3 regions of the Lentzea sp. NPDC003310 genome follow, and region 3 is predicted to be linked to each of the others. Evidence: riboswitches for the same ligand, from Rfam matches in the RefSeq annotation. Region 3 holds a riboswitch; each other region holds the start of a gene.
The links. A riboswitch is a leader RNA that binds a small molecule or an ion and turns the genes downstream of it on or off. The one in region 3 is predicted to bind glycine.

Region 1 (9,763 bases), on a different contig from region 3:
TGGTCGGCGCTGCTGTACGTCTACCAGTTCTTCCTGGCCCTGCGGGTCACACCTCGCACGGTCGCGTGAAAAGATCACCCCATACAGGTTCAGCACGAGGAGCGCAGTCAGTTGATTCCCGAGGAGCTTCGTTACACCGAGGAGCACGAGTGGGTCGCCAGCACAGGCGAGAACACCGTGCGCGTCGGCATCACCGACTACGCCCAGGAACAGCTCGGTGACGTGGTCTTCGTCCAGCTGCCCGAGGTCGGTCACACCGTGGCGGCGGGTGACACGTTCGGCGAGGTCGAGTCGACCAAGAGCGTCTCCGACCTCTACTCGCCGCTCGACGGCGAGGTCGTCGCGATCAACGACGCGTTGGTCCAGACGCCCGACTCGGTGAACAGCGACCCGTACGGCGAGGGCTGGATGGTCGAGATCCGGCTGAACGACCCCGAGGCGCTGGAAGGCCTGCTCGACGCGGACGGGTACAAGGCGCTGGTGGAGAAGGAGTGACGTCGATCTTTCGCCGGATCTTCGGCCGGAAGGGGAGCCGCGCTGAAGGCGGTGACCCCAACGCGATAGGTTTTACCGGAAGTGACGGATCCAGCAGCAGGAGGAGAGCTCAGGTGAGCACGAACGACGGCCCAGGCGTTCCGCCGGAGCAGTCCCCGGAGCGGACCTCCGTCTTCCGGGCGGACTTCCTCCAGGAGATGGAAGGCGGCGCCGAGGCGCCCGCACAGGAGCCGGCCGTTGCCGGTGTTGACGCCCTTCCCGCCGGTTCCGCGCTGCTCGTGGTCAAGCGCGGTCCGAACGCCGGTTCCCGGTTCCTGCTGGACCGAGACACGACGAGCGCCGGGCGCCACCCCGACAGCGACATCTTCCTGGACGACGTGACGGTCTCGCGCCGGCACGCCGAGTTCCGCCGGGAGAGCGGCGAGTTCGTCGTCATCGACGTCGGCAGCCTCAACGGCACCTACGTCAACCGCGAGCCGGTCGACCAGGCCGTCCTCGCGAACGGCGACGAGGTCCAGATCGGCAAGTTCCGCCTCGTCTTCCTGACGGGTCCTGGCTCCGCGGGAGCCTGACGCGTGACGGCCGGGCGGCCACAACGCGGGGGGTCGAGCATCGGGGCTGTGCTGGCACAGCTCCGGCCCGAGTTCCCCGACGTCACCATCTCCAAGATCCGCTTCCTGGAAGCGGAGGGGCTGGTCCGCCCGGCACGCACCGCCTCCGGCTACCGCCAGTTCAGCGCGGCGGACGTCGAGAGGCTGCGGTTCGTGCTGTCCGCGCAACGCGACAGGTACCTGCCGCTCAAGGTGATCCGCGAGCAGCTCGACGCCGGTGCGGACGCGGCCGCGTCCTCCACCGTCTCGCGGATCGATCTGCTGGCCCAGACGGGCCTCACCGCCGACCAGCTCTCCCAGCTGGAACGCGACGGTCTGCTGCGCCCCGGTCCCGGCGGCCGGTTCACCGCCGACGACATCACCGCGCTCCGCACGATCCGGACGATGACCGGGCTCGGCGTCGAGCGCGAGCACCTGCGCGCCGTGCGCGCGGCGGCCGACCACGAGGTGGTCGTCCTGAAATCTTTCTCAGATCCCGAGACGGTTCGGGAATTGGCCGACCTCTTCACCTCGTTGCACACGTTGTTGGTGAGGGCGGGTCTGCGTCAGTCCTGATCTAGGGCGAGCGGGTGCCTTCTTGATCACGATCTGCCCGCAACGATTGAGCACTCGGCCCGCTTGGCGGGTAGCGTCGGACAGGTACGCCGGGGGATGCTCGGGTGTGAATCCGGGTCGTCCCCGAACGATAAGAGGGAGGCGAGGCCCGATGAGCGAGATGCGTGTCGTCGGCGTGCGGGTGGAGCTGCCCCAGAACCAGCCGATCCTTCTTCTGCGCGAAACCGAGGGCGAGCGGTACCTGCCGATCTGGATCGGCAGCGTCGAGGCCACGGCGATCGCACTGGAGCAGCAGGGCGTGCGCCCGGCCCGTCCGCTCACCCACGACCTCCTCAAGGACGTCATCGGGGCGCTGGGGCGCAACCTGGAACAGGTGAGGATCACCGATCTGCAGGAGGGCACGTTCTTCGCGGAGCTCGTGTTCGACGGCGACGTGCGGGTGTCCGCGCGGCCCTCGGACTCGGTGGCGCTGGCGTTGCGCGTGGGGGTGCCGATCCACGCCGAGGAGTCGGTGCTGGCCGAGGCCGGCCTGATCATCCCGGACGAGCAGGAGGACGAGGTCGAGAAGTTCCGCGAGTTCCTCGACTCGGTCTCCCCCGAGGACTTCCGCGGAGCGGATACATAGGCACTGTCGCGGAGCGGACACATAGGCACCGTCGCGGGGCAGACTCGCGGTGCGACGCCTGGGACGCCTGTGAGTGAGTTTCGGTGCGTCGCACTCCGTCTCGTATGGGCTGTCGAACGTTCGTTTGGACGTCACCCGACAGGACTACTTTAGGTCGTTATTCTCGCTAAACGATCACTAAACGTCACCTGAACGTCCTAGTTCGGGTGACGGTATGACCCTCCACCTCAGGTTGAGGGTCGTCGCTCCCCGCGCGTCGCGTTGACCTGCCATCGGACCGGTCTTACCGTCGAACTCGAGTGGACGTCGCCGCTTCGCGAGAGTGGACGCGGCGGCTTGACGGTCATGAGTTTCGTGGCCGTTCCGAGGGGAGGCAGGCGTGGTCGAGGAAGCGCCCTTGAGGGCCGAATCCGGGCTGCAGGGTGAACTGTTCCCGGACTCCTCGCTGCCGGACGAGCTCGTCGGTTACCGAGGACCCGCGGCGTGCCAGATCGCGGGCATCACGTACCGGCAGCTCGACTACTGGGCAAGGACAGGGCTGGTCGCCCCGACGGTGCGGATGGCGCACGGCTCGGGCAGCCAGCGGCTGTACTCCTTCAAGGACATCCTGGTCCTCAAGGTCGTGAAGCGACTGCTGGACACCGGCGTCTCGCTGCAGAACATCCGGGTCGCGGTCGACCACCTGCGCCGCCGCGGCGTGCAGGACCTGGCGAGGATCACGCTCTTCTCCGACGGCACCACGGTCTACGAGTGCACCTCGCCGGAGGAGGTCGTCGACCTGCTGCAGGGCGGTCAGGGCGTGTTCGGCATCGCGGTGAGCGGTGCGATGCGCGAGATCTCCGGCACGATCCACGAGTTCCCGGCCGAACGTGCGGACGGCGTCGAGATCGCGCCGATGACCGAGGACGAGCTGACCCGCCGCCGGCGCGAGCGCGCCACCGGCTGATCATGGCCGACCGGCCGTCCCCGGTGGCCGGTCGGCAGCAGCGCGTGGCCGATCGGCGTCCCTACCGTCACGGTCATGACGCACACCCCTTCGTCGCAGGTCGTCAAAGTCCTCGCCGCGGCAGTGCAGCGCGCGTTCCGCCTGGAGTTCGGCTTCCTCGGCACTGAGAACCTGCTGATCTCGCTGATCGACACCACCGGTCCCGGCCGCAAGCTCGGCGTGAGGTCGCTGCGGGCGCAGGCGATGGCACGCGGCACCGAGCACTGGGCGGGCGACGACGGCGGCGTCGTTCCCGAGGCTGATCCGGACGTCACGGCGTTGATGAACGCCGCCTGCGACCATGCCCGCGTGGACACCGTTCTGCCGGTCAGTCGCGCACTGGAGGCGTGTCTCCGTACGGCGATCACGGAAGCGGGCGACGGCGTGCTCACCACGACCCACCTCTCTCTCGCGCTGCTGGCTCAGGACACGGGACGTGCGGCCGACCTGTTCGTCCTGCGCGGGGTGGACGTCGAGGAGACGGCTGCCGCGGTGCGCGCCGACGCCGCGCGGACCTACGCGGAGGTCGAGGAGGCGCCCGCGGTCTGGTTGCTGCGCAAGGCGGGCGCGCTGGAGGGGGAGTCCGGCGGCGGGTACGTGCGCTGGCTGACGCGGCTCGTCGCACGCGGTCAGGGACTGGGCGGGCCGGTGCTGACCGTCGTGCGCAACGAGGCCGAACGGCTCGCGGTCGCCGCCCGGCGCGACCTCTCCTCCCGCGACCTGGTGGCGGCGGTGCTGACGGTCGACGAGCAGGTGCGGGTCGCGGGCCGGACCCTGAAGCCGGAGTTCGAGTCGGGTGGCGCGGCGGCGTTGCGCGCGGCCGGCGTCGACCTGGAGGCGTTGCCCCGGGGCGGGTCCGTCGAACGGGCGGTGGAACGGGCGAAGCTCGTCGCGGCCCGGAGCGGGGACGCCGTGGTGGGCACCCGCCACCTGCTCGTGGCGCTGCGGGACGACCCCGCCGACCCCGTCGCGCCGGCGCTCGCCGGTCTCGCCACTGAGACGTAGGTCGCGTCCCTAGCGACTACCCGGGCTGCCTGCGGGTATTCTTCTCGGGTAGTCGCTGAACTCAGGCGGGAGAGACCGGGTCGCAGAGCCCGGCGCCGAAGGAGCAAGTCCCTCCCCGGGAACCTCTCAGGCATCCAGGACCGCCGAGTGAGACGCCTCTGGAAAGTGGATCCCCGCAAGGGATCCCGCCGACGGTGAAAGCCCGTTCTCGCAACGGGTGAACCTCTCAGGCGCCCCTCGGGGTACGGACAGAGCGGGGAGGGCACCAGGACACGTGTGCCCGCAGCCCCCCGGAGGCGTTTGATGACGCAGGACCGCATTCCGCTCGCCGCTCTCGAGCACGGCACCCCGTTCGCCGACCGCCACGTCGGCCCGCGCCCCGCCGAACTCGCGCGCATCCTCGACGTCATCGGCGTCGGGTCGCTGGAGGAGCTGGCGCAGCACGCGGTGCCTTCGTCCATCCACGAGCGCGACCTCGTGCTGGACCTGCCCGCCCCGGCCACCGAGACCGAGGCGCTCGCGGAGCTGCGCGAGCTCGCGTCGCAGAACCGCCCGATGACCCAGATGATCGGTCTCGGCTACTACGACACCGTGACGCCGGGCGTGATCCTGCGCAACGTCCTGGAAAGCCCCGCCTGGTACACGGCCTACACGCCGTACCAGCCGGAGATCTCGCAGGGCCGCCTCGAAGCGCTGCTGAACTTCCAGACCATGGTGGGCGACCTGACGGGCCTGCCGACCGCGAACGCGTCCATGCTGGACGAGTCGACCGCCGCCGCCGAGGCGATGACGCTGGTGCGCCGCGCCGGCAAGTCCAAGTCGAACAAGTTCGTCGTCGACGCCGACACGCTGCCGCAGACGCTCGCCGTCATCGAGACGCGTGCCGAGCCGCTCGGCATCGAGATCGTCGTCGCCGACCTGTCGCAGGGCATCGAGGGTCTGGGCCTCGGCGGTGACTTCTACGGCGTGCTGCTGTCCTACCCCGGCGCGTCCGGTGTGGTGCGCGACCAGAAGGCGCTGATCGAGGAGATCCACGCCGCCGGTGCGCAGGCCGTCGTGGTCGCCGACCTGCTCGCGCTGACGCTGCTGCGCGCGCCGGGCGAGATCGGCGCGGACGTCGTCGTCGGCACCACCCAGCGCTTCGGCGTCCCGATCGGCTTCGGTGGCCCGCACGCCGGTTACATGGCCGTCCGGTCCGGTCTGGAGCGCCAGCTGCCCGGCCGTCTCGTCGGCGTCTCCGTCGACTCGGACGGCTCGCTGGCCTACCGCCTCGCGCTCCAGACGCGCGAGCAGCACATCCGCCGTGAGAAGGCCACGTCCAACATCTGCACCGCGCAGGTGCTGCTGGCCGTGATCGCGTCCATGTACGCCGTCTACCACGGTCCCGAGGGCCTGAGGTCGATCGCGACCCGCGTGCACCGCCTGGCCACCGTGCTCGCCACGGGCCTGTGCGAGGCCGGGCTGGACGTCGTGCACGGCGAGTTCTTCGACACCGTCGAGGTCCGCGTCGAGGGTCGTGCCGCCGAGGTCGTCGCGAAGGCCCGCGAGGCCGGCATCAACCTCCGTCTCGTGGACGCCGACGTCGTCGCGATCGCCTGCGACGAGAAGACGACCCGCGCGCACGTCATCGCCGTGTGGAACGCGTTCGGTGTCACGGGTGCCGACGTGGACGCGATCGACGCCGACACCGCCGACGGCATCCCGGCCGACCTGCGCCGCACCTCGGACTACCTGACCCACCCGGTCTTCCACGCGCACCGCTCGGAGACGGCCCTGCTGCGCTACCTGCGCGCGCTGTCCGACAAGGACGTCGCCCTGGACCGCAGCATGATCCCGCTCGGCTCCTGCACGATGAAGCTGAACGCCACCGCGGAGATGGAGTCCATCACGTGGCCGGAGTTCTCGACGCTGCACCCGTTCGCGCCGGTCGAGGACGCCGCCGGGCTGCTGAAGATCGTGTCCGACCTGGAGGCGTGGCTCGCCGAGGTCACCGGCTACGACGCCGTCTCGCTGCAGCCGAACGCCGGCTCGCAGGGTGAGTTCGCCGGCCTGCTCGCGATCCGCGCGTACCACCGCGCGAACGGCAACGAGGCTCGCGACGTCTGCCTCATCCCGTCGTCCGCGCACGGCACCAACGCCGCGTCCGCCGTCATGGCCGGCATGCGCGTCGTCGTCGTGAAGTGCGACGACAAGGGCAACATCGACATGGGTCACCTGCGCACCACCGTCGCGGAGCACGCCGACGACCTGGCCGCGATCATGATCACCTACCCGTCGACCCACGGCGTGTACGAGGACACCGTCCGCGAGGTCTGCGGCCTGGTCCACGACGCGGGCGGCCAGGTGTACGTCGACGGCGCGAACCTCAACGCGTTGATCGGCCTGGCCCGCTACGGCAAGTTCGGCTCGGACGTCTCGCACCTGAACCTGCACAAGACGTTCTGCATCCCGCACGGCGGCGGTGGCCCCGGTGTCGGCCCGATCGGCGTGAAGTCCCACCTCGCGCCGTTCCTGCCGAACCACCCGCTGCAGCCGACGGCGGGCCCGGCCACCGGTGTCGGCCCGATCTCCGGCGCCCCGTGGGGTTCCGCGTCGATCCTGCCGATCTCGTGGGCGTACGTGCGCATGATGGGCGGCGACGGCCTGCGTCGCGCCACCCTGACCGCCGTGGCGGCCGCGAACTACGTGGCGCGGAGGTTGGACGAGCACTACCCGGTCCTCTACACCGGCGAGGGCGGCTTCGTCGCCCACGAGTGCATCCTCGACCTGCGCCCGATCACCAAGGCCACCGGCGTGACGGTGGACGACGTCGCGAAGCGCCTCGCCGACTACGGCCTGCACGCGCCGACGATGTCGTTCCCGGTCGCCGGCACGCTGATGGTCGAGCCGACCGAGTCCGAGGACCTGGCCGAGATCGACCGGTTCATCGACGCCATGATCGCCATCAAGCGCGAGATCGACAAGGTCGGCGCCGGCGAGTGGCCCGTCGAGGACAACCCGCTGCGCAACGCCCCGCACACCGCGGCCAGCGTGACCGTCGGCGAGTGGAACCACCCGTACACCCGCGAGGAGGCCGTGTACCCGGCCGGTACCGGTGCTCCGAAGATCTGGCCGCCGGTCCGCCGCATCGACGGCGCGAAGGGCGACCGCAACCTGGTCTGCTCCTGCCCGCCGCTCGAGGCGTACAGCAGCTGATCCGAGTCACGGGAAAGGGGCGCACTCGGGGGTGCGCCCCTTTTCTCATGCTCCGACGGGGCAGGTCTCGTCGCCGCAGTTCTCGTCGGCGCCGATGCCGGGCCGGGACAGGTCGTGCTCGAACGCGAAGTGGAAGCAGTCGGGGTGCATCCGCTCGAACAGCTCGAAGTCCTCGGTCTCCAGCTCGACCGTCTCACCGCAGCGCTGGCAGGTCTGTTCCTCTGACACGCGCTGATGGTCTCACCCCCGCGCGAACAGCACCGCGCCGTCGTCGCCCAGCAGCCACCGGGCCTCGACGGTGAAGCCCGCGTCCCGCAGCCACCCCGCCACCCGCTCGGGCGGGCGCAGGTGGACGTTCACCCTCATCGGGTGCCCGCCGTAGCCCGAGGTCTTGAGGTTCGTGCGGTCGCCGACGTGGAAACCCAGCTGCAGCAGGCCGTCCGGTGCCAGCGCGGCGCGGAAGTGCCCGAACACCACGGGCACGAGCTCGTCCGGCACGTGGATCAGCGACCACCAGCAGAGGATCCCGCCGAGCCCGCCCGGCAGCGGGTCGGTCATCGAGCCCACCTCGAACCGCAGCCCGGGATGCGAGGACCGGGCCAGGTCGATCATCCCGGGGGAGAGGTCCATCCCGAACGCGTCCACCCCGTACCCGTGCAGCAGCGCGGTGGTGTCGCCGGGCCCGCAGCCGACGTCCGCGACCGGCCCGCGCACCTCCTCCGCGAACAGCCGCAACGCTGCCCGCAGGTGTGGCAGGTCGTCGAGCAACCCGCGGGTGAGGTCCGCGTAGCTGGTCGCCACCGTGTCGTAGGAGTCGCGCGTGTCCGTCAGCCAGTCGCCCACGTGCGGAGAACCTACTCGCTGAACGGCTCCGGCCGGTGCCGTCCGAACAACGCGAGCGAGGAGATCCAGACGTCCGGATCACCGTCCCAGTCCAAAGCCTTGATCTGGTCGGCCGACCGCCGTCCGCCGATGGCCCGCATCAGCTCGAACGACGTCGTCCGCAACGTCCCGGCCGGGTCGCCGTGCCCGAGCACCCGGTCGCCGTGCTCCAGGGTGATGCGCAGCGCCGGCACGTCGTTCTCCCGCATCCGCTGGTCGAGCTGCTGCAACGGCTTCACGAGCGCCGCCCGCACCTCGACGCCGTTCCGGTCGCCGGGCACGCCCAGTGCCGCGCGGAGGTCGTGCTCGTGCGCGATCACCTCCGACACCAGGACCGGCCCCATCGGGGTGTCGAAGAGCGGTGCGGCGAGCTCGCGGTTCGCGTCCCACTCGGCGAAGGCGTCGGCGAGGGTGTTGTCGCGGCGGTCGCGCACCTGCCGTTCACCCCACTCGCCCGTCTCGACGCCGTCGAACCGGCGGTCCGCGAAGTCGCGCAGACCGCCGGCGAGGTGCGCCACCACGTCCTTGACCGACCAGCCGGGCGTCGCCGCCACGGGCGTCTGCGGGTCGTGGCCCTCGACGAGCGAGGCGATCCGCTGCTTGGCCGCGTCGTAGATGGGGGCGTTGGTCATCGTCAGACCTCGTACTCCAGGGTGTAGGTGCCGCTGCCATCCTCCGCCCAGTCCACCGTCACCGCACCTCGCGCGTTGAGGAACTTCCCGGTGCCGTCGACGATCTCGGTCGTACCCTCCACAGCGGACCGGTAGGCGCCGACGTGCCGCAGCACCAGCGTGCCGTCGTCGGTGACGACCTCCTCGATCGCGGTCGTCCACGCGACGTTCTCGCCGTAGTACATGAGGTACCGGCAGCTGCCGACACCGCTGATCTCGCCGCCGTAGGTGAACTGGACGTGTGCCTCGGTGAGCTTGCGGCCCTCCACGTCGGCGTAGGGCCGGCCTTCCCACGTCTTCTCGTCCCAGCTCTTCACGGCGATGGTTCCTGTTGCCTTCATGGACGCCACTCTGCTGGTAATTCCTGACAGAACGTGTCAGGTTCATCCCATGAAATCCGGCAGGCTCATCCAGGTCCTCCTGCTCCTGCAGTCGCGGGGCCGGATGACGGCGGACGAACTGGCGGCCGAGCTGGAGGTCTCGCCGCGCACGATCTACCGCGACGTCGAGGAGCTGTCCGCCGCGGGCATCCCCGTCTACGCCGACCGCGGCCCGGCGGGCGGCTACCGGCTCGTCGACGGCTACCGCACCCGGCTGACCGGCCTCACCACCGACGAGGCGCAGTCGCTGTTCCTCGCGGGCCTGCCCGGACCCGCGGAGGCGCTGGGGCTCAAGGAGTTCGCGGCCGCAGCGCAGCTCAAGCTCCTCGCCGCGCTGCCGACCGAGCTGCGCTCGCGTG
Region 2 (9,763 bases), on a different contig from region 3:
CCCCGGTACTCCAGGAGCCCGCGCAGGCGCCCGAAACCCCCGTGCAGCAGCAGGCCCCCGAGACCCCGGCCGCCCAGCCGGCCGCGCAGCCCCCGGCTGCCGCTCCCGTCAGCTCGTTGAAGCTGGTGGGCAAGCCCGTCGACAAGATGGGCCTCGTGGTCCAGGACGGCGACGGCCGCACGATGTACCGCTTCGACAAGGACGTTCCCAAGCCCGAGGGCAAGTCGAACTGCAACGGCACGTGCGCCACCACGTGGCCGCCGCTGCTGTCGGACACCGTCCCGCAGGTCGAGGGCATCGACTCGAAGCTGGTCTCCCTGATCACCCGCGCCGACGGCAAGAAGCAGGTCGCGATCGACGGCTGGGCCCTCTACGCCTACTCGCAGGACCCGAAGCCGGGTGCCTGGAAGGGCCAGGGCGTCGGCGGTACCTGGTTCGTGATCCAGCCCGACGGCAAGCGCAACGTGGAGTGCCTGCCCCCCGGTGTCACGGCCCCCGCTGCGTAACCCCACAGCATCCCGTTAGGACGGTCCATCTGAGACACACATCACCCTGACACGGTGACACCCCGGCCCTGGGGAAGGGGCCGGGGTTCCCGTCGTTTCGCTCCAGGGACGCAGAACGCGAAGGGCGCCACCGGGAAGTCCCGGTGGCGCCCTTCGTCGTCAGTGCGTCAGAGCGTGGAGTACAGCGGGTGCTTGGCCGCCAGCACCTCGACGCGGGCGCGCAGCTCGTCGAGCGCCGCACCCGGCTTCAGGGCCTCCGCGATCACGTCGGCGACCTCGGTGAAGTCCACCTCGCCGAACCCGCGGGTGGCGAGCGCCGGCGTGCCGATCCGCAGACCGGACGTCACCATCGGCGGACGCGGGTCATTGGGAACGGCGTTGCGGTTGACCGTGATGCCGATCTGGTGCAGGACGTCCTCGGCCTGCTTGCCGTCGAGCTCGGAGTTCACCAGGTCGACCAGGACCAGGTGCACGTCCGTGCCGCCGGTGAGGACCTTCACGCCGGCCTCGGCGACGTCCGCCTGCGAGAGGCGGTCGGCGAGGATCCGCGAGCCCTCCAGCGTGCGGCGCTGGCGGTCGGCGAACTCCGGCGAGGCGGCGTGCTTGAACGCCACGGCCTTGGCCGCGATCACGTGCTCCAGCGGGCCGCCCTGCTGGCCGGGGAACACCGCCGAGTTGATCTTCTTGGCGATGTCGGCCTCGTTCGACAGGATCACGCCACCACGCGGACCGCCGAGGGTCTTGTGGGTCGTGGTCGTCGTGACGTGCGCGTGCGGCACGGGCGACGGGTGCAGACCGGCGGCGACGAGGCCGGCGAAGTGCGCCATGTCGACCATCAGGTAGGCCTCGACCGAGTCCGCGATGCGGCGGAACTCGGCGAAGTCCAGCTGGCGCGGGTAGGCGGACCAGCCCGCGACGATCAGCTTCGGGCGGTGCTCCTGCGCCAGGCGCTCGACCTCGGCCATGTCGACACGGCCGTCGGAGTCGGCGACGTGGTACGGCACGACGTTGTAGAGCTTGCCGGAGAAGTTGATCCGCATGCCGTGGGTCAGGTGACCGCCGTGCGCGAGGTCCAGGCCGAGGATCGTGTCGCCGGGCTGGAGCAGCGCGAACATCGCGGCCGCGTTGGCCTGCGCGCCCGAGTGCGGCTGCACGTTCGCGAAGCCCGCGCCGAAGAGCGACTTGATGCGCTCGATGGCGAGGCGCTCGACGACGTCCACGTGCTCGCAGCCGCCGTAGTAGCGGCGGCCGGGGTAGCCCTCGGCGTACTTGTTCGTCAGCACCGAGCCCTGCGCCTGCAGGACCGACACGGGCGTGAAGTTCTCCGAGGCGATCATCTCGAGCGTGCCCTGCTGGCGCGCCAGCTCGGCCGCGACGGCCTCGGCGACCTCGGGGTCGTACTCCGCGAGGGAAGCGTTGAACTGGTCGGACATCTGGAAGAACTCCCTACTTGGCGCGCTTGTAGAACGGAAGTGCGACGACCTCGACCGGCTGCTTCTTGCCGCGGACGTCCACCAGCAACTGGGTGCCCGGCTCGGCACTGGCCTTGGTCACGTAGGCCATGGCGACGGAATAGCCGAGGGTCGGGGACAGCGCGCCCGACGTCACCTCGCCCACGACCTCGTCGCCGTTCAGCACCGCGTACCCGTGGCGCGGGGCACGGCGCTCGGGGGTCTTCAGCCCGACCAGGACCGAGTCCACACCGGACTCGGCGACCTTGGCGAGCGCGTCGCGGCCCACGAAGTCGCCCGGCTTGTCGAGCTTCACGACGCGGCCGAGGTTCGCGTTGTAGGGCGTGAGCGACGTCGTGAGCTCGTTGCCGTACAAGGGCATCCCGGCTTCGAGGCGCAGCGTGTCGCGGCAGCCGAGACCGCACGGCTTGAGCTCGTGCGCCTGCCCGGCCTCGAGCAGCGCTGCCCACACGGCGGACGCGTCGGCGGGCGCGACGAACAGCTCGAAGCCCTCCTCGCCGGTGTAGCCGGTGCGGGCGAGCAGCGCGTCGACGCCGGCGACCGTGGAGGGGTAGGAGGCGTAGTACTTGACCGTCGAGAGGTCCGTGTCGGTGAGGCCCGAAAGGATCTCGACCGACTTCGGGCCCTGGATCGCGATCAGCGCGTAGTCCGTGGACTTGTCGGTGACGACGGTGTCGAACCCGGCGGCGCGCTCGACCAGTGCTTCAGCCACCACTGAAGCGTTGGAGGCGTTCGCGACGACCATGAACTCCTCGTCGCCGAGGCGGTACACGATCAGGTCGTCGATCACGCCGCCGTCGGCCTGCGTGATCATCGTGTAGCGCGCCTTGCCGACCGCGAGCGCGGAGATGTGGCCGACGAGCGCGAAGTCGAGGGCCTCCCCCGCCTGCGGACCGGTCAGCACGATCTCACCCATGTGCGTGAGGTCGAACAGGCCCGCGGTCTGGCGCACGGCGTGGTGCTCCGCGAGCTCGGACGAGTAGCGCAGCGGCATCCGCCAGCCCGCGAAGTCGGTGAACATCGCGCCGAGCTGCTCGTGCTCGGCGTTCAGAGGCGTGAGGCGGGACATCAGAACGCTCCTCCAGGGTGCGCCGAAGAGCCGGACGCGGCCGGCTGAGGCATCAGAAGAATGACACGGTCCATCGGAGACTCCTCACTAGAGCGAGCCTCCCCCTCTGTCATGAGCCTGAGAGCTTCACCACCGCAGTGGTTTGCACCGTGGGCGAGGCTGCCGAGCAGCCTGCTTTTCAGAGTTGCCTGCGTCGCGCGGTACCTGTACCTGAGAGATTCCGGGGAGGAGTTGCTCCTACGGTGCTCCCACTCAAGGGAGCTCTCCCGCGCGACATCGACGGCCGTGTTCAGTTGGTAGCCCCAGACGCTAGCAGGCCAAACGTCACAACGGCACGCCCTGAGCGGTCTTCTCGACCACCTTGCGCTCCGCCCAGAAGGACAGGAACGGGATCGTGCCGGCGAGCAGCACCAGCAGGGTGCCCTTGATCGACCACCGGAGCTTCAGCGCCAGGTCGACCGAAAGCACCAGGTAGATGGCGTAGAGGAAGCCGTGGATCGGGCCGACGACCTTCATCGCGCCACCCATGTCCGCGGCGTACTTGAGCACCATCGCCACGACCAGGAGCAGCAGGAAGACTCCGACCACGTAAGCCATGACCCTGAACCGGGTCAACGCACCCTTCATCTGCCCGCCTTCGCTCAACGACCGTCCCGCGCGTTGAGGTCCGCGAGCATGCGGTTGTAGGCCGCGAGCTCCGCGTCTTCGTCATCGTCGAACTGCTCGACAGGCGCGGGTTTGACGGCGACAACCGTACTTACCGGCGAAGGAGCGGCTGCAACCGGCTCGGGTGAGAGAGCCTCGTCACGGCGTTCGCGCGCGAGCTTGCGGAAGCGCCACACCATGAAGAGGGGGAAGAGGCCGAAGAGCGGCCACTGGAGCACGTACCCGAGGTTCTGGAACGTGCCGCTGGCGGACTCGAAGCGCTGCCACTGCCACCAGGCGAGCCCGCAACAGACGATCAACGCCGCCAGACAGGCGAGCGCGATCAGCACACGTTGGGGGGTAAGGAGGCCGCGCACGACCTCAAGACTACTTGGGTGAGGCCTCCTGATGGAGGCCACCCCGTGGGGTGTGAGGGCCTCGGCCCTCAGCTGAGGAACACGGCGGACGAACGTTCGGCGAGCGCGCCCCGCACGGACGCGCGTGCCCGTTCAACGAGTGGATACAGGGCTGCCGCCTCCGACAGCCCGTTCCGCTACTACGCCACGCCGTCCCGGCGCTGCCTCTGCAGACGTGCGACGCACCAGGCCGCGGCGGAGCCACGACGAAGGTGCTGGAGAACCGTCATCGGTCCCAGGCGCCTCCCGAGGTCGGCAGGCGTGAGGCCGGCCGCGCGGTAGTCGAGCGCGCGCTGGTCCAACGGGCTGATGCCCGCGTCCCACCACTGCTCGGCCTCGGCGACGTCGCCCACCAGCTGCCAGTAGCTCGCCGCGGCGGCGAGCAGTGCCTCGGGTGCCTCCGGCGCCCGCTTGCGCATCGCGGCCACGTAGGCCGGATCCGCCGAGTCGACCTTGACCAAGCCACGCGACCCACTCCTGCCTCCCCGCTGCACGGGGATGCCGGGCGCCGAGGGGGGAGCCTCCGCGAGCCACGCGTTCTTGATCCGGTTCACCTCCTGCATCTCTGCGTCGTCAGACCGTTCAGCCGCCCACTGCTGCAACAGCTCGTGGACCCCGGAGTCCTCGACCATCAATGCCTCCTCGTCGGTCGGGGATCGGCCATTGCAGCGGAAGGTATTCGGTAGGTCTGACAATCGCCAGACCCTGAATCCCCAGAACACCCGTTACCAGTGCGTGATTGGCCTCATTCCACCCGTCCGGCGCAACGCGGAGGGCTGAAGATCACCGTCCGTGACTAGCTGAGCGGGGTGGCCGTCCCGAAGAGGCTGCGGACGAAGGTGATGATCGACTCCGCGCCCTGACGCAGCCAGCCGAGGACCTGCTGCACCGCCGAAGCGGACTGCTCGGGCTGGGTGATCAGGAGGAACAGCACCAGCGCGACGCCCGCCAGCACTAGCACCTTCTTGAGGTTCACAGGTACCTCTCCGTCCGTGTCGTTCACCGGTCGGGCGGCCGACCGCCCGTGTCACCCGTCATGGTCCCTCATTCACCCGGCCGATGAACAACGACCACGCCAAACTCGTCACAGGATCCGCCAGGGACGCACGCCTGCACGACGTCCAATGTCACCCGAATGGCGGCTAAAGACGGGCCTCAGCAGCGCCGATGTCCTGGGCACGAGGTGAACACGGACACCCTCGCATCCCACAGCTTGGAAGAAGGACTGTTGCACCGGGGCTCACCCGGATGCCGACCGTGCCCGATCACGCACCGTCACGCCGTCGTGGCGCCTTTAATACGCACCCGACCATTCATCCAATTACTCCAGACCGCCTCAGTTCCATAATCCGGTCCTCTGCCACACCCATGTCGGCAAGCACTTCCGCGGTGTTCGTCCCCGGCGGGACCGGGGGCGTCGGAACGGCCGCCGGAGTGCGGTCGAAGCGGGGCGCCGGAGCCGGGTGGGCCACCCCGGACACGTCCACGAAAGTGTCTCGGGCGGCGTTGTACGGGTGAACCGCCGCCTCGGCCGGGGTCAGCACCGGCGCCAGGCACGCGTCCGTGTCCCGCGCCAGGTCCGCCCACTCGTCCCGCGGCCGGGTCTTCACCGCCGCCGCGATGCGCTCGCGCAGCTCGGGCCAGTTCGCCGGGTCGTTGCGACTCGGCGCCTCCTGCAGGCCCAGCACGCGGACCAGGTCGGCGTAGAACTTCTCCTCCAGCGCGCCGATCGCCACGTACCTGCCGTCGGCCGCCTCGTAGACGTCGTAGAACGGCACCCCGCCGTCGAGCATGTTCTCGCCGCGCCCGCCGGACCACAGGCCCGCGGACCGCATGCCGTGCAGGAACGTCGTCAGCAGCGCCGCGCCGTCGACCATGGCCGTGTCGACGACCTGGCCGCGTCCGGAGCGCTCCCGTTCGTACAGCGCGGCCAGCACGCCGAGGGCGAGCAGCAGCCCTCCCCCGCCGAAGTCGCCGAGCAGGTTGATGGGGAACGACGGCGGCCCGCCGGCCCGTCCCAACGGCTCCAGAGCGCCCGCCACGGCGATGTAGTTGATGTCGTGGCCCGCCCGGTCGGCCAGCGGCCCGTCCTGCCCCCAACCGGTCATGCGCCCATATACAAGGCGCGGGTTGCGGGCGAGGGCCTGGGCGGGGCCGATGCCCAGCCGTTCGGTGACGCCCGGCCGGAAGCCCTCGATCAGCACGTCCGAGCGCTCGACCAGGCCCAGCACCAGCTCGGCGCCCTCGGGCTTGCGGGTGTCGATCGCGATCGACCGCCGGCCGCGGGTGAGGAAGTCGCCGGGGACGGCCGGGTGACTCCCCGGCTTGTGCACCTGGACGACGTCGGCGCCCAGGTCGGCGAGCACCATGGCACCGAACGGCGCGGGCGCGAGTCCCGCCAGTTCGACGACCCGAAGTCCTGCCAGCGGGCCGCTCACAAGGACCTCGCGATGATTTCCTTCATGATCTCGTTCGTGCCGCCGTAGATCCGCTGGACGCGGGCGTCGGACCAGGCACGCGCGATCGGGTACTCGGTCATGTAGCCGTAGCCGCCGAAGAGCTGCACGCACTCGTCGACCACCTTGCTCAGCCGGTCGCTCGCCCACCACTTCGCCATCGCGGCGGTCGGCACGTCCAGTTCGCCCTTCAGGTGCTTCTCGATGCACTCGTCGATGAACGCCCTGGTCACGGCCGCCTCGGTGGCGCACTCGGCGAGCTTGAACCGGGTGTTCTGGAACTTGATCAGCTCCTTGCCGAACGCCTGGCGCTCCTTCACGTACCTCAGCGTCAGCTCCGTCGCGGCCTCGATGCCCGCGATGCAGCAGACGCCGATGATCAGGCGTTCCTGCGGCAGCTGCTGCATGAGCTGGATGAACCCGAGCCCTTCTTGGCCGCCGAGGAGGTTCGCGGCCGGCACGCGCACGTCGTCGAAGAACAGCTCGGCGGTGTCCTGGCCCTTCATGCCGACCTTGTCGAGCACGCGGCCGCGCCGGATGTCGTTCTCGACGACGAGCAGGGAGATGCCGGTGGCGCCCTGCGCGGGGTCGGTCTTGGCGACCACGATGACGAGATCGGCGAGCGCACCGTTGGTGATAAACGTCTTCGAGCCGTTGATGACGTACTCGTCGCCGTCCCTGATGGCCTTCGTGCGGATGCCCTGGAGGTCGGAGCCCGCGCCGGGTTCGGTCATCGCGATCGCGCCGACGTACTCGCCGGACGCGAGCTTCGGCAGCCAGCGCCGCTTCTGGTCCTCGGTGCCGTAGGAGTTGAGGTAGTGGGCGACGATGCCGCTGTGCACGCTGTTGCCCCACGCGCTGTCGCCGGCGCGGGCCTGCTCCTCCAGCAGCACGGCCTCGTGCGCGAACGTGCCGCCACCGCCGCCGTACTCCTCGGGGATGCTCAGGCACAGCAGCCCGAGCTCGCCGGCCTTGGTCCAGAGGTCGCGGTCGACCTGCTTCTGCTCGGCGAAGCGTTCGGCGTTCGGCGTGACCTCCTTCTCGAAGAACGTGCGCGCGAGCTGCCGCAACTGGTCCAGGTCGCTGTCCATCCACCGCGATCGACGCTCTGCCATGCGGTCCACGAAACCACCGGGCGGTGGTCCACGCCATGACCGCCGCGCCAGGTCGTCACCCGAAAAACTGAGCGAAATTCCCACCCCGATCGGTCAGACTGCCCGGTATGCAGATCCAGCAGCTCACGCCGGACGCCTGGACGCTCTGGCGGGACGTCCGCCTCGAGGCGCTGGCCTCCGACCCCGGCGGGTTCGGGTCGACGCTGGCCCGTGAGCAGGCCTACACCGAGGCCGACTGGCGGGAGTCCGTCGGGCGCGGGCTGAAGTTCGTCGCGCTCGCCCCGGAGCCCGCCGGACTGGTCGGCGCGGCGGAGACGCCGGGCGGCCTGGAGCTGTACTCGATGTGGGTGCGGTCCTCGCATCGCGGCCGCGGCGTCGGGGAGGCGCTGGTCAGGGCCGTGCTGACGGCAGCGGCCGGCGAGGGCTGGAAGCTCGTGCGGCTGCGCGTGTACGACGACAACGAGCCCGCGCGGCGGCTCTACCGGCGCATGGGGTTCGTGGACGTCGACGAGCCGGAGCACATGGAGTTCCGGGTGAGCTAATCGGTCACCCTCCACGGTCATGGCCAGGTCCCGGGAGCGGGCCTAGCGTGGTGTCATGAGCGAAGCCTTGATCTTCGACGCGGTGCGCACGCCGCGTGGCAAGGGGAAGCGCGGGTCGCTGCACAGCGTCAAGCCCGTCGAGCTGGCCGCCGGTGTGCTGCGCGCGCTGTCCGAACGCAACTCCCTCGACACCTCGGCGGTGGACGACGTCGTGCTCGGCGTCGTGTCCCCGCTCGGTGAGCAGGGCGGCGACATCGCCCGCACCGCCGTGCTGGCCGCCGGGTGGGACCAGCGCCCGGCCGGGGTGCAGCTCAACCGGTTCTGCGCGTCCGGCCTCGAGTCGGTGAACCTCGCCGCGGCCAAGGTCGCGTCCGGGTTCGAGGACCTGGTGGTCGCGGGCGGCGTCGAGTCGATGTCACGCGTGCCGATGGGCTCGGACGGCGGCGCGTGGGCGATCGACCCGCAGACGAACTTCGACCTGTCGTTCGTGCCGCAGGGCGTCTCGGCCGACCTGATCGCGACGCTGGAGGGCTTCTCCCGCACGGACGTCGACGCGTGGGCCGCCCGGTCGCACGCCCGCGCGTTCGAGGCGCAGAAGAACGGCTGGTTCGAGCGCTCGGTCGTACCGGTCGTCGACCAGAACGGCACGGTGGTGCTCAAGGAGGACGAGACGATCCGTCCCGACTCCACTGTGGACTCGCTCGGGAAGCTCAAGCCGAGCTTCCAGTTCCACGGCGACCTCGGCTACGACACCGTCGCGATCGACCGGTACCCGACCGTCGAGCGCATCAGCCACGTGCACACGCCGGGCAACTCGTCGCAGATCGTCGACGGCGCCGCGGCCATGCTGATCGGGTCGGCGGCGGCCGGCCAGTCCCTCGGCCTCACGCCGCGCGCCCGGATCGTCTCCGTGGCCGTCGTGGGCACCGAGCCGACGATCATGCTGACCGGACCGGCGCCGTCCGCCCGCAAGGCTCTGGACAAGGCGGGCCTCTCGGTCGAGGACATCGACCTGTTCGAGGTCAACGAGGCGTTCTCGTCGGTCGTGCTGAAGTTCCTGCGGGACATGGACATCCCGGAGGACAAGGTCAACGTCAACGGCGGCGCGATCGCGCTGGGCCACCCGCTGGGCGCCACCGGCTGCATGATCCTCGGCACGCTGCTCGACGAGCTGGAGCGCCGGGACCTGCGGCGCGGCCTCGCCACGTTGTGCGTGGGCGGCGGCATGGGTATCGCGACGATCATCGAGAGGGTCTGAGGCATGCCGTTCCACTACGACAAGGACGCGGACGGCATCGTCACCCTGACGATGGACATGTCCGGCTCCGCCAACGTCATGAACGACGAGTACCGCGAGCTGATGGGCGACGCGGTCTCGAAGCTCGAAGCCGACGACATCACCGGCGTGGTCATCACGTCCGCCAAGAAGACCTTCTTCGCGGGTGGCGACCTCAACGTGCTGATCGCGATCACGCCGGAGAACGCCTCGCAGGCGCTGGAAGGCGTGGAGGAGCTCAAGTCGCAGCTGCGCCGGCTGGAGAA
Region 3 (9,763 bases):
ACATTCCGCCGGAATTAATTCACTGGCGCGGTGTGGTTGCATAGAAATCGCACCCGGTGCGAAGCCAACGGATACTTCGTCTTCAAAACGCAACTGTGCCGTTGGCGGCTTGATCTCGGGAGCGCACAACTCCACACGTGTCCGGTGCGAAGCAGAGGGTTACTTCCACTGTTAATGGGCGGGTTGCGGGTTCGAATCCCGCCAGGCGGGCAACCGGCTGTAGCTCAATCTGGCAGAGCAGCAACGTACCTTCCGCGACCTTGATCTCGGACACGTGTGGGGTCTGTGGGCTCCCCTTTTGTTTTCTTCGAGGGGGAAAGAGCCGATGGCGAAGTTCAACATCTTCCGCGCACGTCCGGCGGGCACCAGCCCGGTCGCCACGGCGCCCGTTCCGACCGACGTCACCCACGAGGGCGGCGACGGCTACGCGCGCGACACCAGGTCCGAGCTGTTCCTGCTCGCCGTGGCGAACATGGGCGGCGAGGCCACCTTCTACGAGTCCGCCGACCAGCGCGACAGCCGCTTCGCGCAGCTCGTCCACACCGCGGCGCTGTCCGATCCCGAGTGGACCGCGCGCCTGCTCGCGTGGCTGCGGGGCGAGGCGAACATGCGCACCGCGTCGCTCGTGGGCGCGGCCGAGTTCGTCCACGCGCGCCTGCTCTTCGAGTCGAGCGCCGGCGTCACCAACCGCGCCGTCGTGGACTCGGTGCTGCAGCGGGCGGACGAGCCGGGCGAGCTCCTCGCGTACTGGACCAGCAGGTACGGCCGCAGCGTCCCGAAGCCGATCAAGCGCGGCATCGCCGACGCCGTCCGCCGCCTCTACAACGAGCGCGCCGTCGCCAAGTGGGACAGCGACGCCCGCGGCTTCCGCATGGCCGACGTGCTGAACCTCGCGCACCCCTCGCCCGTCGCACCGTGGCAGGGCGCGCTGTTCCAGCACGTCCTGGACGTGCGCCGGTCCTCGGACACCCCCGTGCCCGCCGACCTGCGCGTTCTCGCGGCGCGCCGGGAGCTCATGGCGTGGCCGGTGGAGCAGCGGCGTGCGCTCTTCTCGCGTCCGGACGCGGTCGAGGTGCTGCGGTCGGCGGGGATGACGTGGGAGTCGGTGGCCGGGTGGCTGCAGGGGCCGCTCACGCGTGAGGTGTGGGAGGCGCTCGCGCCGTCCATGGGGTACATGGCCTGCCTCGCCGAGGGCACCCCGGTCTGGCTCGCCGACGGCACCACCGCGCCGATCGAGGAGGTCGTCGCCCGTCGGCTGCCGGTTCTCTCGTACGACAAGGCGTGGGACACCCGCCCGGTCAAGTACGGCGCGAACCAGGGGCCGCGCGACCACTCGGTGGGCACCCTCGTCCCGACCGTTCCGTCGGCCTGGCTCGACACCGGCATCCGGCCTGTCCTGTCCATCCGGTTCGCGTCCGGCCGCGTGGTCGATGCCACGACGGACCACCGGTGGATTCGACAGCGACGTGCCGGGCGCCAGGCGTGGGAGTGGACGACGTCCGCCGAACTCCGACCAGGTGACCGCATCCCTGCGCCGCTCACGGCCGGCTACTTCGGTGACGAGGGCGATGCGTGGGACGGGTACTTCGTCGGCGCGATGCTCGGCGACGGCGGCATGACGGCGCTGACCCCCGAGTTCCACGGAGATCCTGACGACGGCGCGGTCGCTTTCCTACGTGAATACGCGGCGAAGCACGGTTGCGGCGTCACCGAGACCGCGAACGGGAAGATCGTTCGACTGCGGTTCCCGTTCAAGCAGTGGAAGCGCAACCCGCTGACGGAGGTCCTGCGCGCCTACGACGTGTGGGGCAAGCGGTGCGAGGTCAAGGCACTGCCCACCCGGCCGTTCAGCCGCGAGTTCTGGATCGGTGCGCTCTCCGGGCTGATCGACACGGACGGCTGCGTGCGTGAGCGCGTCAACGCGAAGGGCACGGTCCACGGCGCGGTCGAGTACGGGACGGTGTCCCGCCGACTGGCGGAGCAGGTCTCGGACGCGTTGCTGCGGCTCGGTGTCACCAACATCGTCCGCGAGCGCTCGGTACGTGTGGGCACCGGACACATCCAGGGCCGGCACCCGATCCACATCGTCGAGGTGAACCGCGCCACCGCTCTGGTTCGGCTCGCGGAACTACTGGACCTGCGCATCGGGTACAAGGCCGCAAAGCTCGCACGACTCGCGGAACTGCTGGCGCACGTGGCGCCCGCGCACAGTGAAATGCACGGCTACGACGAAGCGGTCGCACTGGACCGGATCGTGTCGATCGAGGATGGAGGTGAGCGCCCGACCTACTGCGTGACGGTGGAGCCGTCGAACGTCTTCGTGGCGGCAGGTCTGGTCACCGGCAACTGCCTCCGAAACCTCAGGAACTTCGACGAGGCCGGCATGTCCGACGAGGCAGCGGCAGCCGTCGCGGCACGTCTGGCCGACCCCGGCCAGGTAGCGCGCTCGCGGCAGTTCCCGTTCCGCTTCCTCTCCGCGTACGAGGCGGCACCGACCCTGCGCTGGGGCTACGCCCTGGACCAGGCGCTGCAGCTGTCGCTGCGGAACCTGCCCGCACTGCCGGGCCGCTCGCTGGTCCTCGTCGACACCTCGGGGTCGATGACGGGCCTCGGCTTCTCGGCCCGCTCGAAGGTCAGCCCGGTGAAGGCCGCGGCGATCTTCGGCGTCGCCCTGGGCGCGAAGGGCGAGCAGGTCGACGTGGTCGGGTTCGCGGACGGCACGTTCCGGCACGACGTCAAGCAGGGCTCGTCGGTCCTGCGCGGGGTGGAGCGGTTCCTGCAGAGGGTCGGCGAGGTCGGGCACGGCACCGACATCATCGGGTCGCTCAAGCGCTCCTACCGGGGGCACGACCGCGTGTTCATCATCTCGGACATGCAGACGATCTCCGGGCCGTACGGGCAGGGCGTCTCGGACGTCGTGCCGGCGCACGTGCCGGTCTACGGGTTCAACCTGAACGGGTACCAGCGCGCGGCGTACGCCACCGGCACGGCCGGTCGTCACGAGTTCGGCGGCCTGTCCGACGCGACGTTCCGGGCCATCCCCCTGCTCGAGGCGGGCCGGAACGCGGACTGGCCGTTCTGACGGTGTGAGAGCTCTCCCTGACGTGGAGAGCTCTCACACTTACTATCAGTTAGCGTTTTGACCAGCTATGATGCCGTCATGGACTACAACGTGTTCGCGAAGGCGTGCCCGTCACGTCCCACGCTGGAGCACGTCACGGGCAGGTGGGGCGGCCTCACGCTGGGCGTGCTCGTGGACGGCCCGCTGAGGTTCAACGAACTGCGCCGCCGCGTCGACGGGGTCAGCGAGAAGATGCTGTCCCAGACGTTGCAGGCGCTCGAACGCGACGGGCTCGTGCACCGGGAAGCCCAGAACACGAACCCGCCGCGTGTCGACTACAGCCTGACGCCGCTCGGGCGCGAGACGGCGGACAGGCTGCTCGCGCTCATCCAACTGCTGGAGGCGCGCATGCCCGAGGTGCTGGCGGCGCAGGCCGCCTACGACGCTCGCTGAGTCAGCACTCGATCACGTTCACGGCGAGTCCGCCGCGAGCGGTTTCCTTGTACTTCACCGACATGTCCTTGCCGGTGTCGCGCATGGTCTTGATGACCTTGTCGAGCGACACGAAGTGCGAGCCGTCGCCCCGCAACGCCATCCGCACCGCCGTGATGGCCTTGATGGACGCGACGGCGTTGCGCTCGATGCACGGGATCTGCACCAGGCCGCCGATCGGGTCGCACGTGAGGCCCAGGTTGTGCTCCATGGCGATCTCGGCGGCGTTCTCGACCTGTTCCGGGGTGCCGCCGAGCACCTCGGCCAGGCCGCCCGCGGCCATCGAGCAGGCCGAGCCGACCTCGCCCTGGCAGCCGACCTCGGCGCCGGAGATCGAGGCGTTCTCCTTGAACAGCACGCCGATCGCGCCCGCCGTGAGCAGGAACCTGACCACGCCGTCGTCGTTCGCTCCCGGCACGAACTTCGTGTAGTAGTGCAGGACCGCCGGGACGATGCCGGCCGCGCCGTTGGTCGGCGCGGTGACGACGCGGCCGCCCGCCGCGTTCTCCTCGTTGACCGCGAGCGCGAAGAGCGTGACCCAGTCCATGACCCGCAGCGGGTCGGTGACGAAGTGCTCGCTCTCCAAGCGCTTGCGCATCTCGGCGGCGCGGCGGCGGACCTTCAGGCCGCCGGGCAGGGTGCCGTGCTCGGTGCAGCCGCGTTCGACGCACTCCTGCATGACGTGCCAGATGTGCAGGAGTCCTTCCCGCACCTCGGTTTCCGTGCGCCACGACAGCTCGTTGGCCATCATGATCTCGCTGATCGACAGGCCGGTCTCGCGGCAGCGCGCGAGGAGCTGGTCGCCGGTCAGGAACGGGTGCGGCAACGGCGTGGTGTCCGGCTTGATCCGGTCGGTGCCGCTCGCGTTCTCGTCGACGACGAAGCCGCCGCCGATCGAGTAGTAGACGGCGTGCTCGACCGGCTTGCCGCCGCTGAACGCCTCGAAGCTCATCCCGTTGGGGTGCAACGGGAGTGACTTGCGGCGGTGCATGACGAGGTCGCGGTCGTGCGTGAAGCCGATCTCGTGCGTGCCGCCGAGCTTCAGCCGGCCGCCGGAGATGATCTCCTCGACGCGTTCCGCCGCGACGGACGGGTCGACCTCCTCGGGGAGGTTGCCCTCCAGGCCGAGGAACACGGCCTTGGGGCTGCCGTGGCCGTGCCCGGTGGCGCCGAGCGAGCCGAACAGCTGGACGTGCACGCGGTCCACTGTGGACAGGCGGTCGCCGAGCTTGTCGACGAACATCGCGGCCGCGCGCATCGGGCCGACGGTGTGGGAGCTCGACGGTCCGATGCCGACGGAGAACAGGTCGAAAACGCTGATCGCCACTGATCAGTCCTTCGTGGTGGTGGGGCGGTCAGTCAGTGTTGGTGAGCTCGGCGTACTTCGCCGCGGTGAGCAGGTTCTCCGCCGAGTCGACGCGGACCTTGAACAGCCAGCCCTCGCCGTACGGGTCGCTGTTGACGATCGCCGGGTCCTGGACGACGGCGTCGTTGACCTCGATGACCTCGCCGGTGACGGGCGAGAACAGGTCACTGACGGACTTGGTGGACTCGAGCTCGCCGCAGACGGCGTTGGTGACGACCTTGGCACCGACCTCGGGCAGCTGCACGTACACGATGTCGCCGAGGGCGTCGGCGGCGTACTCGGTGATTCCGCAGGTCAGCGGGTCCTGGGTACCCGGCGTCCAGTCGACCCACTCGTGCTCGACGGTGTAGAGCAGGTTGTCGGGGAACTCCACGGCGACTCCTCTGGCTGTGACGGATGCAGGAAACTTGCGCCCCCTCCGCCGTGCAGAGTTGCCTACCCCGAGTGGTCTTGCTGCCTGAGAGTGTGCGGGAGCTTGCCCCTTCGGCGCCCCGACTGCGCTCGTCGAGGTCTCTCCCACGCGGGTTCTGGCGCTCGCGCGCCGCGGCCGGTGTTCAGTTGTCCGGGCCGAACGCTATGTGCGGCCCCCGCCGAGTGTCAACGCGAGACCGTCGAGTGGAACGCGAACCACGCTCAGGTCGCTCTGTCCCAAGTGAACAATCGCGGGGTGCCCGGATAGTGCGATCCGCACAGTGACATGACCTTCCGACTGCCCCACATTGTGAGATGTCGGCCACCGAACGGAGGAGTCATCGTGCGGATCGCAGTTCCCCGCGAGATCAAGAACCACGAGTACCGCGTCGCTCTCACCCCTGCCGGTGCGCACGAGCTGACGAGCCGCGGGCACGACGTGTTCGTCGAGCAGGGCGCCGGTCTGGGCTCCGCGATCACCGACGAGGAGTACCTCGCCGCGGGCGCGAAGATCCTCGCGTCGGCCGACGACGTCTGGGCCGAGGGTGACATGGTCCTCAAGGTCAAGGAGCCGATCGCGGAGGAGTACCCCCGCCTGCGCGCCGGCCAGACCCTCTTCACGTACCTGCACCTCGCCGCCGACAAGCCGCTGACCGAGGCGCTGCTCGCGTCCGGCACGACGGCCATCGCGTACGAGACCGTGCAGCTGCCGAACCGCGCGCTGCCGCTGCTCGCCCCGATGTCCGAGGTCGCGGGCAGGCTCGCCCCGCAGGTCGGCGCGTTCATCCTGATGAAGCCCTCCGGCGGCCGCGGCGTGCTGCCCGGTGGCGTCCCCGGTGTCGCCCCGGCCCGCGTGGTCGTGATCGGCGGCGGCGTGGCGGGCATCAACGCCGCCACGATCGCCGTCGGCATGGGCGCGGACGTGCAGATCCTCGACACCAACGTCGACCGCCTGCGCCAGATCGACGCCCAGTTCCAGGGCCGCCTGCGCACGCTCGCGTCGAACTCGTTCGCGATCGAGCAGGCCGTCCGCGAGGCCGACCTGGTCATCGGCGCCGTGCTCGTCCCCGGTGCCGCCGCGCCGAAGCTGGTCTCGAACGCGCTGGTCGCCGAGATGAAGCCGGGCTCGGTGCTCGTCGACATCGCGATCGACCAGGGCGGTTGCTTCGAGGACTCGCGCGCCACCACGCACGCCGAGCCGACCTACGAGGTCCACAACTCGGTGTTCTACTGCGTCGCGAACATGCCGGGCGCCGTGCCGCGCACCTCGACCTACGCGCTGACCAACGTGACGCTGCCGTACGCGGTCGCGCTGGCCGACAAGGGCTGGGAGAAGGCGCTCAAGGACGACCGTTCGCTCGCCCTGGGCCTCAACGCGCACGCCGGCAAGCTGACCAACGGCCCGGTGGCCGAGGCGACCGGCCTGCCGCACACGCCGCTCGAGTCCGTGATCTGAAAGCCAACTGAATGAGGAAGCCCCCGCACGCGTGAATCGCTGCGGGGGTTTCGCCTATCTGAGGGCGGCGACGCGCGCCTTGATGCCGTCGATCACGCAGTCCAGCCCGAACTCGAACTGCCCCTCGAGCGTCCAGATCTCCTGCACGTCCAGCATCTTCACGTAGTTCGGGTGCTTCTCCCGGTGCAGGTCGGCGATCTTCGCCAGGTCGGGCGGGGGCGAGTCCATCCCACCGCGGGCGACGAAGTTGACCTCCGCGATCGAGTACCCCACGGCGAAGCTGGAGATCGTCGAGATCGACTGCGCCGCCGCGCCCAGCGACAGGCCGGCCCCCAGCATGGTCGTGAGCATCGCGTCGCTCATCGCCACGGCCTTGGGGCCGATGCTGTTGAACTCGCCCTGACCGCGGATCCACCACGGGTGCTTGTGCGCGAGATGACGCATCGCGTGCATCATCCCGCGCACCGCCGTCTCCCAGTCGTCGTCCGGGCCCGGCAGCGGGAACTCGCCGTAGACCTCGTCGAGGCAGAGCTCGATCAGCGCGTCCTTCGTCGGCACGTGCCAGTACAGCGACATGGGCGCCGCGCCGAGCGCCGCCGCGAGCTTGCGCATGGACAGCTTCGCCAGGCCGTCGGCGTCCAGCATCTCCATCGCCTTGCGGACGATGGCCTCCCGGCTCAGGCCGAGGGGCTGGCCGCTGCCGGGCCTGGGCTTGCCGAACCACACGCTCTCCACATCGCGATCCTAGGCACGCCGCAGCAACACGCTGGCCACAACACCTCCCATAAACACGGCGACCGCGCCGATCACGAGGCTCACGCTCATGCCGTTCGAGAACGCCTCCCGCACGACCGCGACGTCCGCGCCGCTGTGCAGCGCCTCGCTCAACGACCGGCCGGGAACGCCGTCCGGCAGCGAGGCCACGAATCGCGCCGACAGAAGTGCGCCGAGCACCGCGATGCCGAACGAGGAACCCAGTTCCGTCAACGTGCCCGACAACCCGGACGCGATGCCGGCGCGTTCCGGCGGGATCGAACCCATCAGCGCGTTCACCGCGACCGGTTGCGACACCCCGACTCCGACGCCGATGAGGACCAGGCCGGCGAGCGTCGGCGGGTAGGTCTCGCCGATCGACAGCAGCAGCACACCGGCCGCGACGACCGTCATGCCGAGCAGCATCGCGCGGCCCGCACCGAGCTTGACGACGAGCTGTCCCAGCGTGTTGCTGGTGACGAGCAACGCGATCGCCATCGGCGCCACGCGCACGCCGGCCTCCAGCGGGCTGTAGCCGAGCACGCCCTGGAGGTGCTGCGTCAGCAGGAAGAGCGAGCCGGCCATGCCGAACGCGGCCAGCACACCCGAGGCGACCGCGCCGGTGAACCGCCGGTTCCGGAAGAACCCGAGGTCGAGCATCGGGTCGGCGGTGTGCCGTTCCCACAGGGCGAACCCGGTCATGGCGACCAGGCCGATCGTGACCGGCACGCCGAACTCGGCCGAGCCGAACCCGTGCTCCGGCACCTCGATCACCGCGTACACGATCGACACCATGCCGACGATCGACAGCACCGAGCCGAGCACGTCGGGCCTGCGCACGGTCGGGTCCTTCGACTCCGGCACCAGGAACGCGACGGCGGCGATCGCGAGCAGCGCCACCGGCACGTTGATCAGGAACACCGAGCCCCACCAGAAGTGCTTGATCAGCGCGCCGCCGATCACCGGCCCCGCTGCGAACCCGAGACTCGTGACGGCGGCCCAGATGCCGATGGCCTTGGGGCGCTCCTTGTCGTCGAACAACTGCATGAGCACGGCGAGCGTGCCCGGCATCAGCACGGCGGCGCCGATGCCCATGAAGCCGCGGGCCGCGATCAACGCCTCGGACGACCCCGCGTACGCCGCCACCGCGCTGCCCGTGCCGAACAGCACCAGGCCGGCCAGCAGAGCGCGCTTGCGGCCGAACCTGTCGCTCAACGAGCCCGTCGTGAGCAGCAGACCCGCCAGTGCGAGCGAGTAGGCGTTGATCATCCACTGGATGTCGGCGGTGCTCGCGTCCAAGCCCGTGGAGATGGACGGGATCGCCACGTTGAGCACGGTGTTGTCCAGCACCACGACCATCACGGACAGGCACAGCACGCCGAGCACGGCCCAGCGTTGCGGGTGCGGGTGCACCACGGCCTTCTCGGTCGTCGAAGTCATCGTTCCTCCCCCTTACGGTGTACGAGGAACTTACAGCGTACGAGACCGCAGGGCGCAAGCGGTTTTCGCTCGGAACAGAAGAGGAACAGACGGGGAGAAAAGAAAGGGCGGCCGCGCTCAACCAGCCTGGGGGTCACTGGGAGCGGGGCCGCCGTCACCAAATATAGCGGGCTTTGGCCGAGCGCGCCCAGCACCCCCGCCGAAACGCGACCCAAAAGTTTCCCCGAGTGGACCACTGCCCGTGTCCGGCCCGTCCAGCAAACGAGTGAATTCCCGATCGCGCGGTGCGGCGAGCAGGGGCTTCGGCCGATGAAGACGGAGTCGGGTGTCCCTCGAAGGGAGATTCCATGGCTGAACCACAGGGATGGATCCACTGCCACGACCCGTTCGGTCGTGACAGGTCGATGACCGTTCTGGTGGAGAACGACCGGGTCCTGCTGGTCACGCCACCGGGCGAGACCGCTGTGATGTCCGCCACCCAGACCCGCCGGTTGGGCTCTCTGCTCGACCAGGCCACGGCGAAGATGTGATGGACGAGACCCTGCGCGACGCGGTGCTGCAACGCCTGGCACTGCTGGACAAGGTCGCGGAGCACGGTGAGGCCGAGGCGCTGGTCCCGTTGGCCCGAGCGGAGATCCACCGCCTCGCGGACGGCTGGCGGCTCCTGCTCACGGTCCACCAGCCCGACGAGGACGGCCGCTGCAAGGCCTGTCCCGGCTGGCTGCGCCGCCGCCGGTGGCCTTGCCAGATCTGGAACATGGCGCACCAGCACCTGATCGGCGAG

Region 1: it holds a riboswitch for glycine, as region 3 does, so the genes downstream of both, gcvP (aminomethyl-transferring glycine dehydrogenase) here and gcvH (glycine cleavage system protein GcvH) in region 3, are expected to answer to the same signal.
Region 2: it holds a riboswitch for glycine, as region 3 does, so the genes downstream of both, gcvT (glycine cleavage system aminomethyltransferase GcvT) here and gcvH (glycine cleavage system protein GcvH) in region 3, are expected to answer to the same signal.

What each region holds. Positions count from the first base shown of each region.
Region 1 covers NZ_JBEXNC010000013.1:120,722-130,484, forward strand. Annotated here, with positions in the region: gene ABZX02_RS26775 (CDP-alcohol phosphatidyltransferase family protein) at 1-69, shown strand, start outside; gene gcvH (glycine cleavage system protein GcvH) at 112-495, shown strand; gene garA (glycogen accumulation regulator GarA) at 609-1,067, shown strand; gene ABZX02_RS26790 (MerR family transcriptional regulator) at 1,116-1,661, shown strand; gene ABZX02_RS26795 (bifunctional nuclease family protein) at 1,813-2,286, shown strand; gene ABZX02_RS26800 (MerR family transcriptional regulator) at 2,666-3,232, shown strand; gene ABZX02_RS26805 (Clp protease N-terminal domain-containing protein) at 3,308-4,276, shown strand; glycine riboswitch at 4,333-4,429, shown strand; glycine riboswitch at 4,433-4,530, shown strand; gene gcvP (aminomethyl-transferring glycine dehydrogenase) at 4,580-7,471, shown strand; gene ABZX02_RS26815 (hypothetical protein) at 7,517-7,699, opposite strand; gene ABZX02_RS26820 (class I SAM-dependent methyltransferase) at 7,712-8,314, opposite strand; gene ABZX02_RS26825 (maleylpyruvate isomerase family mycothiol-dependent enzyme) at 8,326-8,985, opposite strand; gene ABZX02_RS26830 (DUF3224 domain-containing protein) at 8,988-9,365, opposite strand; gene ABZX02_RS26835 (YafY family protein) at 9,415-9,763, shown strand, end outside.
Region 2 covers NZ_JBEXNC010000017.1:231,207-240,969, forward strand. Annotated here, with positions in the region: gene ABZX02_RS32565 (hypothetical protein) at 1-506, shown strand, start outside; gene glyA (serine hydroxymethyltransferase) at 674-1,939, opposite strand; gene gcvT (glycine cleavage system aminomethyltransferase GcvT) at 1,953-3,047, opposite strand; glycine riboswitch at 3,236-3,326, opposite strand; gene ABZX02_RS32580 (DUF3817 domain-containing protein) at 3,372-3,674, opposite strand; gene ABZX02_RS32585 (hypothetical protein) at 3,689-4,042, opposite strand; gene ABZX02_RS32590 (transcriptional regulator) at 4,249-4,740, opposite strand; gene ABZX02_RS32595 (hypothetical protein) at 4,905-5,084, opposite strand; gene ABZX02_RS32600 (CaiB/BaiF CoA-transferase family protein) at 5,422-6,546, opposite strand; gene ABZX02_RS32605 (acyl-CoA dehydrogenase family protein) at 6,543-7,679, opposite strand; gene ABZX02_RS32610 (GNAT family N-acetyltransferase) at 7,787-8,221, shown strand; gene ABZX02_RS32615 (acetyl-CoA C-acetyltransferase) at 8,277-9,479, shown strand; gene ABZX02_RS32620 (3-hydroxyacyl-CoA dehydrogenase NAD-binding domain-containing protein) at 9,483-9,763, shown strand, end outside.
Region 3 covers NZ_JBEXNC010000002.1:17,603-27,365, reverse strand. Annotated here, with positions in the region: gene ABZX02_RS02760 (LAGLIDADG family homing endonuclease) at 326-3,082, shown strand; gene ABZX02_RS02755 (helix-turn-helix domain-containing protein) at 3,161-3,514, shown strand; gene ABZX02_RS02750 (L-serine ammonia-lyase) at 3,516-4,880, opposite strand; gene gcvH (glycine cleavage system protein GcvH) at 4,909-5,292, opposite strand; glycine riboswitch at 5,355-5,448, opposite strand; gene ald (alanine dehydrogenase) at 5,674-6,786, shown strand; gene ABZX02_RS02735 (TetR/AcrR family transcriptional regulator) at 6,841-7,521, opposite strand; gene ABZX02_RS02730 (MFS transporter) at 7,531-8,979, opposite strand; gene ABZX02_RS02725 (hypothetical protein) at 9,327-9,509, shown strand; gene ABZX02_RS02720 (hypothetical protein) at 9,509-9,763, shown strand, end outside.